Regions from separate parts of the Priestia sp. FSL W8-0524 genome, predicted to be linked through region 3. Evidence: predicted binding sites of a transcription regulator. Region 3 holds the regulator's gene; each other region holds the start of a gene.
What was found. The regulator LexA, encoded in region 3, represses DNA repair genes until DNA is damaged. The targets are predictions, from matches to a motif close to CGAACATATGTTCG.
Positions count from the first base shown of each region.

Region 1: NST66_RS12875 (DUF6434 domain-containing protein) is a predicted target of LexA. The motif match lies at 1,036-1,049, and genes of this name have one in related genera.
Region 2: NST66_RS09160 (YolD-like family protein) is a predicted target of LexA. The motif match lies at 1,069-1,082, and genes of this name have one in related genera.
Region 4: NST66_RS27755 (Y-family DNA polymerase) is a predicted target of LexA. The motif match lies at 1,146-1,159, and genes of this name have one in related genera.

Region 1 covers NZ_JBBOUG010000001.1:2,543,959-2,546,167, reverse strand. The annotation lists gene NST66_RS12880 (malate:quinone oxidoreductase) at 1-320, shown strand, start outside; gene NST66_RS12875 (DUF6434 domain-containing protein) at 435-1,001, opposite strand; gene NST66_RS12870 (ADP-ribosylglycohydrolase family protein) at 1,192-2,121, shown strand; gene NST66_RS12865 (hypothetical protein) at 2,173-2,209, shown strand, end outside.
Region 2 covers NZ_JBBOUG010000001.1:1,829,221-1,831,429, reverse strand. The annotation lists gene NST66_RS09170 (DeoR/GlpR family DNA-binding transcription regulator) at 1-40, opposite strand, end outside; gene NST66_RS09165 (hypothetical protein) at 423-563, opposite strand; gene NST66_RS09160 (YolD-like family protein) at 685-1,038, opposite strand; gene NST66_RS09155 (YitT family protein) at 1,287-2,126, shown strand.
Region 3 covers NZ_JBBOUG010000001.1:3,750,692-3,752,900, forward strand. The annotation lists gene NST66_RS19685 (YneB family resolvase-like protein) at 1-327, opposite strand, end outside; gene yneA (cell division suppressor protein YneA) at 381-710, opposite strand; gene lexA (transcriptional repressor LexA) at 857-1,474, shown strand; gene NST66_RS19700 (hypothetical protein) at 1,683-2,209, shown strand, end outside.
Region 4 covers NZ_JBBOUG010000002.1:93,565-95,773, reverse strand. The annotation lists gene NST66_RS27755 (Y-family DNA polymerase) at 1-1,102, opposite strand, end outside; gene NST66_RS27750 (nucleotidyltransferase domain-containing protein) at 1,415-2,209, shown strand, end outside.

The DNA of each region.
Region 1 (2,209 bases), 1.2 Mb from region 3:
AGCGTGTTCAGGTAATCAAAGACACGGAAGCCGGAGGAAAAGGAACGCTTCAGTTTGGTACAGAAGTTGTAAGTGCCGCTGACGGTTCTGTTGCTGCACTTCTTGGCGCTTCTCCTGGTGCGTCAACGGCGGTTCACGTTATGCTTGAAGTATTGGAAAAATGCTTCCCAGAAAACATGAACAAGTGGGAGCCAAAAATAAAAGAAATGATTCCTTCCTATGGCATGTCGTTAGTTGATCATCCAGACTTTTTTAACGAAATTCATGCGTCTACTTCACAGACGCTTGGTTTAATAAAAAAAGAGTCTGTTTATAGCTGAAGATTTTACGCCACAACAAACAGCACATGCGTATGTGAAGAAATCTACAGGCGTGCACAAACACCACCTTTTCTTGAGGTGGTGTTTTAATGGTCTTTATATGTAGAGTTTGATTTAAGAGCGGTATTGATTGCTTCCAGGCTGAACTTTTAAATGCTTCCACGCCGCAATTGCATCATCGCGGCTTTTTCCTTTGTTTTTCGAATCGTTAAAAAAATCGCGAATAAAGCGGTTGTACTCAAACTGAGGCGCAATTTCTTTTTGATAAGAAGGCTGCTTTTTTCGTTTTTCTTCTTCATGCCACGCTTTTACCACATCTAGATAGGCTTTCCCTACATTTTCTTTAAAGTAGTTTTGAATATACGTGGAAAAATGAAACGTAGGATGAATGGCTTTCTTAAAAAAAGCCCGTACTTCTTGACTGCAGCGATGATTTTCTCCAATGACGGTATCTAATGTTAGCGGCGCTTGTGTTTTAGAGGACGAGCGTCTTTTAGAAGGTGATTTTGATTGTTGAGTGTCACCGGTTGTTAAAGACACTTCAATTCTTTTTGAAAGTTCCATTTTAGATCCAGACGGGCTCATGTTGTTTTCTCGGCAAAATTGCTGCAGTTCGGTTTTGAGCCAGTAAAAGTCCGTAAATTCGTTGATAGGTAAGTCTCTTTTAAGTTCGGGTCTCATTGTTTTCACCTCCATATATTTACAAAGTAATTATAGAACGTTTGTTCTTGTTGGTCAATTGTTTTAGAGAATTATGAAGGAATGTCTTTATATTTCTTCCTATTTTATAAAGAAGAAAAAGCATCTAGGCAAGAGATCTCTTGCAAATTCCAAAATCAAACAATTACAATGATAGAAAGGAGTTGATCATATGACGCTACATAAAAAAGTCCTTTCTACAATTCTAGGAGGAGCTGTCGGAGACGCTTTAGGCGTTCCAGTTGAGTTTAAAAAACGCGATTCATTTCGGATCACAACTATGACCGGCTACGGTACGTATAACCAGCCTGAAGGAACGTGGTCAGATGATACATCTCTGACGATGTGCTTGATTGATAATCTACTAGAAAAACAAGATGAATATGATTTGATGCAAAAGTTTGCGAACTATTGGTCGGATGGCTACTGGACGCCGTACGGAGAAATGTTTGATATTGGCATCGCAACAAGCGAAGCGATTCGCCGCTATAAAAGCGGGCTTCCTAAAGAAGAGTGGGGAGGAAGCGCTGAATACGACAACGGAAACGGAGCGCTTATGCGTATCGCACCGCTTGCGTTTACACTATGTGATGAACCTAGCTTTACAAAAAGAAAAGAAGCAATAGAAAGAATTGCGCACGTCACGCACCGCCATATGCGCTCTACTCTTGGCTGCATTATATACGTGGAGCTGCTTATTCGCCTTCTTGACGGCGACGAGCCTTTTAAAGCATATGAAAAAGCGGTAAATCTCTGTCAAAAGCAGCTAACAGGTACGGAGTATGAAGCAGAGTTCACTGCGTATGAACGAGTGTTAAACCTAAGCTTGCCGCACGCAGCGAGAAAGGAAATCGGGTCAACCGGATACGTCGTCAGCTCGCTAGAAGCATCTCTTTGGTCTTTTCTGCAAAGTGATGACTACAAAGAAGCTGTACTCACTGCTGTGAATTTAGGAGAAGACACGGACACAATAGGCTTTATTACGGGTACTATGGCAGGAGTATATTATGAGCTGGAGGGCATTCCTGAAGAGTGGGTTTGTCAGCTTGCTAAAAAAGAAGAGTTAGAGAAAGCGTGTAAGAAGTTTGCGGATATATGTTAATGGATAATAAAAATTACTTTAAAGAGCAGAGGAGATAAAATGAAATTTTCTATGGATTTTGGCGATACCAATTTTATCGGAGTGGCCA
Region 2 (2,209 bases), 1.9 Mb from region 3:
AAAGTTTTAAGATTAGTTGATGTCTCTCCGGCGTTAACATGTTCTAGCTCCTTTTTCAAAAAAGCGTTTTCATTTATTTCATGTACTTACTTTATCACGGTTTACATTCAAAATCAATCATAAAAAATCAAAAACATTCATTTTTTTAATTACAAAATAAAGTTTTTTGAACGAACAATTAGATTTGCATTTGTTTTGATAATAGTTTATACAAAAGGAAATAAGCTGGTAATTCAAGAATTTGTCTACTTTTCTCATTATATGTAAAGGTTTTCTTACAACTAATTAGCTATGACTGTTTTTGACTATTTCTTGACCGATTTAATTTCTCTTGACTGAATTATGTTTAGCTTGTCCTGTTTTAATGAGAGCCTATACATCAAAAAAGTTGTCCACCTTTTTGGACAACTCAAAGTGACCCATCATTTAAATAAAAACAGAAGCATATATAATATAGAAGCAAGGGCAGAAGAAATAGCCAAACTTGAGATAAAACGAACGAGTCTTTTCTTAATGAACTGCGTTAATTCAATTTCTCTTACTTGAGTTTTTTCATTTTGCATACAATATCCCTTCTTTAATCAAAATTTCCTAGTAGCTAAAAGTGACTACTCGCAGAATATGCTTTTATGTATTGTATGCAAGCGTTAAAAAAAAGATACAAATTCAACAAAAAAGCTACTCTTAGCTAGAGTAGCTTTCATCTTTCCATACATCTGCTTCAATTACTGCATCCGCTCGAATCGAATATGTATAACAAGGCCCTGTCACCATCAGCGTATTCGACTGCAGAGAAACTTTATCGATTGTCACTCGTTCATATCTTTGAATATGTCCTGCTTCATAGACGTGAAGGGTTACTGGATGATGCTCCGAGTAACTGTTCATAATGACATTTTCAATATGCTCAATCTTTTCTTTTTTCAACCCTAAAGACTGCTTATGCGCCTCGGGACTGTACATTTTCTTCATTTTCTCTAAATGCTCAGGCATTACTAACTTCGCATACTGTTTTAATTCATCTTGATACACGTTCATTCTCCCCCTTGACTCTTGCTTCTATTTTACCGAACGAACATTCTCATTGCAAAACTTTTTAATCAAAATAAAAGCAAACAATTCATTTTTTCATACTCCATAAAAACTGTCAAAAGATTTTATGTTGATAGCAGAAATTGATTTTTTAAAAAATAATAATATCCCATCTTTAATTCAGCCTCTAGAGTTGGTATAATACATTGTCATGACTGTGTTTTCGGAGTTTTTGATGATTGGAGGTAACGTTCATGATCAATAAAATAAAAGAAATTATCCTCATTATTCTAGGAAGCCTCATTTTCGCACTGGCCATTAATTATTTTGCTATTCCAAATGAATTAGCAGAAGGCGGCGTAACCGGTGTAACAATGATTACCTATTATGTACTAGGCTGGTCTCCTGGTATCACAAACTTTATATTAAACGGTTTGCTGGTACTGATCGGATACAAATTGCTTCACAAACGTGTGATTGCTTACACAATTATATGTATTATTTTCACATCTCTATTCCTACATATAACTGAAGGACTGGGAAATCCTCTTGACGATACGCTACTGGGGGCTATTTTTGCTGGTATTTTAGCCGGTGTAGGACTCGGGCTTGTGTTTAGAGGTGGCGGAACTTCCGGAGGCTCGGCAGTTATCGCCCGCTTAGCTAATCAATATCTAGACTGGAATATTAGCAAAACGATGCTAGCAATTGATTTATTAGTTGTAGCAAGCGCCTATTTTGTCATCGGTGGAGAAAAGACGATGTACACGGTTATTTCTCTTTATATCGGAACAAAGGTGCTTGATTATATTATTGAAGGACTCAACCCCCGCAAAGCAATCACTATTATTTCACACCGTTCAGCTGAAGTAGCCGAACAAGTTAACAAAAAGATGCAGCGAGGCGTCACTGTCTTTTCTGCTCATGGAAGCTATACAAAAGAAGCAAAAGACGTATTGTACGTAGTTGTGAACAAACAAGAACTATTAGAGTTAAAGCGCATTATTCATAAAGTCGATGAACAGGCTTTTGTGGTTGTCCACGATGTGCGAGACGTCTTTGGAGTAGGTTTTACTATTCCAAAGGCCAGCTAAAAACCCGCTGTAAAAAAGCGGGTTTTTTCTATTATATATGTTTGCGCTGGAAATACAGTAAACCTGCTGTTATAAAAAGAAAA
Region 3 (2,209 bases):
CTGAAGCTGACCTTGATGACTAATCGTATAAATCGTAGCATTTTCTTTATGAAAAGCATGAAGAAGCGCAATTCGGGCATTTCCTCTGCCTAATCGCGTTTCGTCTTGAATGAGCAGCACAGATATTTTTTCTTCTTTCATTGTATGAAGAACATCCAATATACCCTCTCTGTCTACGTCATATCCGCTTGCTTTTTCCATTACGACTTTTTTTACGTTTAGATGGTGAAGATCAGCAAGCTTTTTTAATTCTTCTTGCTGGCGCTGTAAAGATGTTTCTTGGGTTTTTTTATCCGTACTTACACGGCAATAAATAATGGCGTCCACTTTTATCACGACCTTTTCGGCTTCTAACAATATTCAGGAACGGCCGTTACACACTACTGTTCAATTGCCACTTGATTATGTAACTCTTTTTTTAAAACAGGAATATATAATTTATCTCCAGGAGATAAAGACTGGGCAGTGTCTGAGTTTAGATCATTGACGTCTTCAACCCATTTGACAAATTCATTGGTGGTCAAATGATGGTGATTATGATACTTGTTGGACAAGTCCCAAAGCGTATCTCCTTTTGTAATAGTAACCGTTGAATATTTGTCTAAATCTACTTTATCCGCTCCTAAAACCAGCGTCAATACATATGTAAGTGCAGCGATAACTGCAAAAAAAATAGCGTAATGTTTCATAGAATGTAAGAATTGGTGCATATTATGATCCCCCTATCAGAATATATGTTCTTATTTTATTGAGAACATTTGTTTCTGTCAATGGAATTCTTCGAACTTATGTTTGTATATTGACACATCACGTGGTATAATTCACCTAAAGAATAGCTAAAATCGAGGTGAAAAATATGAAGCTATCAAAACGTCAACAAGACATACTAGATTTTATTAAGCACGAAGTAAAATTAAAAGGTTATCCGCCTTCTGTTCGTGAGATTGGGGAAGCGGTGGGATTAGCCTCTAGCTCCACTGTACACGGGCATTTAGCTCGTTTAGAAAGTAAAGGGTTAATTCGCAGAGATCCAACAAAACCAAGAGCAATCGAAGTTCTTCAACTAGACGAAGTAAACATCCCTAAAAGCAATGTCATTAATGTTCCTGTTATCGGTAAAGTAACAGCGGGTCTTCCTATAACAGCCGTTGAAAATGTGGAAGAATATTTCCCTCTTCCAGATAAATTCGTTTCTCCAGATGATCATGTATTTATGCTTGAAATTATGGGAGAAAGTATGATTGAAGCAGGTATTCTAGATGGCGATATGGTAATCGTACGTCAGCAGCAAACTGCTAATAACGGAGATATTGTGGTCGCTATGACCGAGGACAACGAAGCAACGGTAAAACGTTTCTTTAAAGAAGAAAATTTCGTTCGTTTACAGCCTGAAAATTCAACGATGGCGCCTATTATTCTTCGCCACGTAACGATTTTAGGAAAAGTCACTGGTGTATATCGCACGATTCACTAATCACACTGTATGTAAAACCAACTAATCATGATGTTAGTTGGTTTTTTTACGTTTGTTTTCTAAAAAAATTGGCATATTATAAATGATACGTCGAATCATTACAGGCAGGTAGAGCGGTTTTTATAAAGGCTGTTTTACCTTTTACTTTCTGTCTGCATTTTTTCGACTCTCAAAAAAAATACAACCGACTATAAGAAGGATGTAGTTTATGACCAATACACCAAGGAAAACAGAACCATTTCAAACTATTATGCCTACCAAAGCAATGAACATGTTTCTTTTTCCTTTTTCCTTTGATCGAAAAAATAAAGAGCAGCTTGTTCATGCACTAGAAGCAAATATGTTTGAGTTTTTTTCCATTCAAAACAAACATGTAGAAAAAGAATACTACGGAGAACAGTATTACGTATCTCATGATAGCTTGGATCAATATTTCCTTCCTTACATTGAATGTATTCTATTTCCTGATTCGTGCGAAAAAGAAGGCTTGCTTCGATTTTCAAAAAAAATAGACCATACCGTTACGCTACAAACTTCCTCCACCACCGTGTCTAGCAACGTGCTGTCTGTGGATGTTTTTTTATGTCCTTTTGAAATTGGCGTCATGACCATTCGCACTGAGATGAGTCATAATCATTACACCTATGATGACATTTTAGAATTCATGAATCATTTTCGTGTATTAGAACCGAAGCTTGCTGAAGAGCATGGATCCACCATTACCTATGAACACCA
Region 4 (2,209 bases), on a different contig from region 3:
AGCTCATTTGCTCTTCTTCTTGAATGCTAGTGTTCGATAATGAAATCCCAATAGAACGAATCGGCATTCCACTATCAAAGGTATGTAAAATGCTTAAACAGTACGGAAAGATATCTTGGCTTAAGTTCGAAGCTCTCCCCATTTTCTTTTGTCTTGAGAAGCCTCCACCTGTTTGTTTGCTGTAGCCAATGGATAAATGGATCGTTTGAGCCACCACTTGATGCATGCGTAAACGAAAACAAACATCGTCCAATAGCTCCAATAGTAATAATTCCACTTCTTTTCGGCTTGTATAATCTCGAAAGAGAATCTGACTTTTTCCAAAAGAACGAGAGCTAGGAATGTACACATCGGAAATGCGACTAAAATCAATCCCATTCGCATGTTGGTGAAGTTCCTGTCCCATGATGCCAAATTCTTTTTGTAACATCTCTTTAGAAGAAAGAGCGAGTTCTTTTATGGTATAGATGCCTAAACGGTTTAAGCGTCTTTCTGTAGCTGACGAGATCCCCCAGAAATCCTTCATTGGATGAATCGACCATAACTTAAAGGGAATATCCTCATACCGCCAATAAGCAACTCCTGTTGGGCTGTGCTTCGCTTCATAATCTAAGCTGACTTTAGCCAGTAAGAGATTCGGACCGATTCCTGCGGTAGCTGTCAGCCGTGTTTTGCGATAAATCTCATTGATGATTTTATGGGCTAATTCTTCTGGTGTTCGAGCAAATAAATGCAAAGAAGCCGTCGCATCAATAAACAACTCATCAATGCTATACGCATGGAAATCTTCAGGAGCAACATACTGTAACACCAAACTAGAAATATAGTTCGAAGCCTTGATGTATCTCTCCATGGATGGATTCACGACATGGATATCTTTCCTTTTAGGAATTTCAAAGAGGCGACTTCCTGTTTTGATCCCTTCTTTCTTTAATAAGGGTGTGGCAGCTAACACAACCGATCCTGACCGTTTGATATCTCCTACCACCGCAAGCCTTGTTTTCAAAGGATTTAAACCTCTTATGACAGAAGAAACGGAGGCATAAAATGCTTTCATGTCGATACAAATAATGACTCTGTTTGGTAGCTGCCCATAATCCATTGGAATAACTCCTTAATAAAGAACGTTTGTTCTTTATTATATACGAACAAATGTTCTTTATTCAATGGAATCTTTTCCCGATTATTGCTATCATTTATTACAGTAATCGGACAGCTAACTTACTGTTTAATTGTTTGTTTCATATATATGCTATGGTGAAAATAAAGATTTTTATGGGAAGAAGTTGCTTTTATAATTATATGAATATTTATAAGTCTTAAAGCCCATGATTTTTCCTTAATTGTGCTATTATTCAGATACAGAGTTTTATATTACCATTACTAGAATGATATAAATATAGGGGGTAGAAATATGGTCCTTTGCACAACACAGTTCAATCAGTTTCATGAAGCCATTAAGTTAAAAGAAGAAAACGAAACGTTGAAAGAAAAAAGAGATATTATTATCAATAAAATAAAAGAAAAGTTACCCGACGAAGCAAGTTATGATTTCACCATTTTTAACCAAGGTTCTTATGCAATGAATACAGGTATAAAACCTTTAGGCAGCGATTATGATATTGATGTCGGTCTATATTTTGATATGTCTAAAGAAGATGTAAAACCAGTGGTTGCTAAACAATGGATTTATGATGCATTAGAGGGCCACACATCTGATATAAAAATAAAAGTCCCTTGTGTTACTGTTTCTTATAAAGATGGTTATCACGTTGATATAACAGTATACGCAACAACTAATAATGACGGAAAGGTTTATTTAGCTAAGGGGAAGCCTGGAAGTCTAGAAGAAAATAAATTTTGGGATGAATCAAACCCAAAAGATTTAATAACAGAAATTCGAAATCACCTTTCAGATAAGGATGATAGAAGACAATTCCGTAGAATAGTTCGATATTTAAAAAGGTGGAAAGATATAAAGTTTAATTCAGGTAGCGGTAAACCTACAGGTATAGCTTTAACTTCGTGTGTTTATCACTGGCTAACTATCCAAAAAGATGAGGATATCTTCGCAGGAACTAAAACTTATAGGGATCTTGACGCACTTATTGATATTGTGACAAAAATGCTCTCAAAATTTTATGACGAATATGTGCTGGTTGATGGAGAATATAAATTTATGCCAAGATTAAAAGTTAACTTGCCTGTT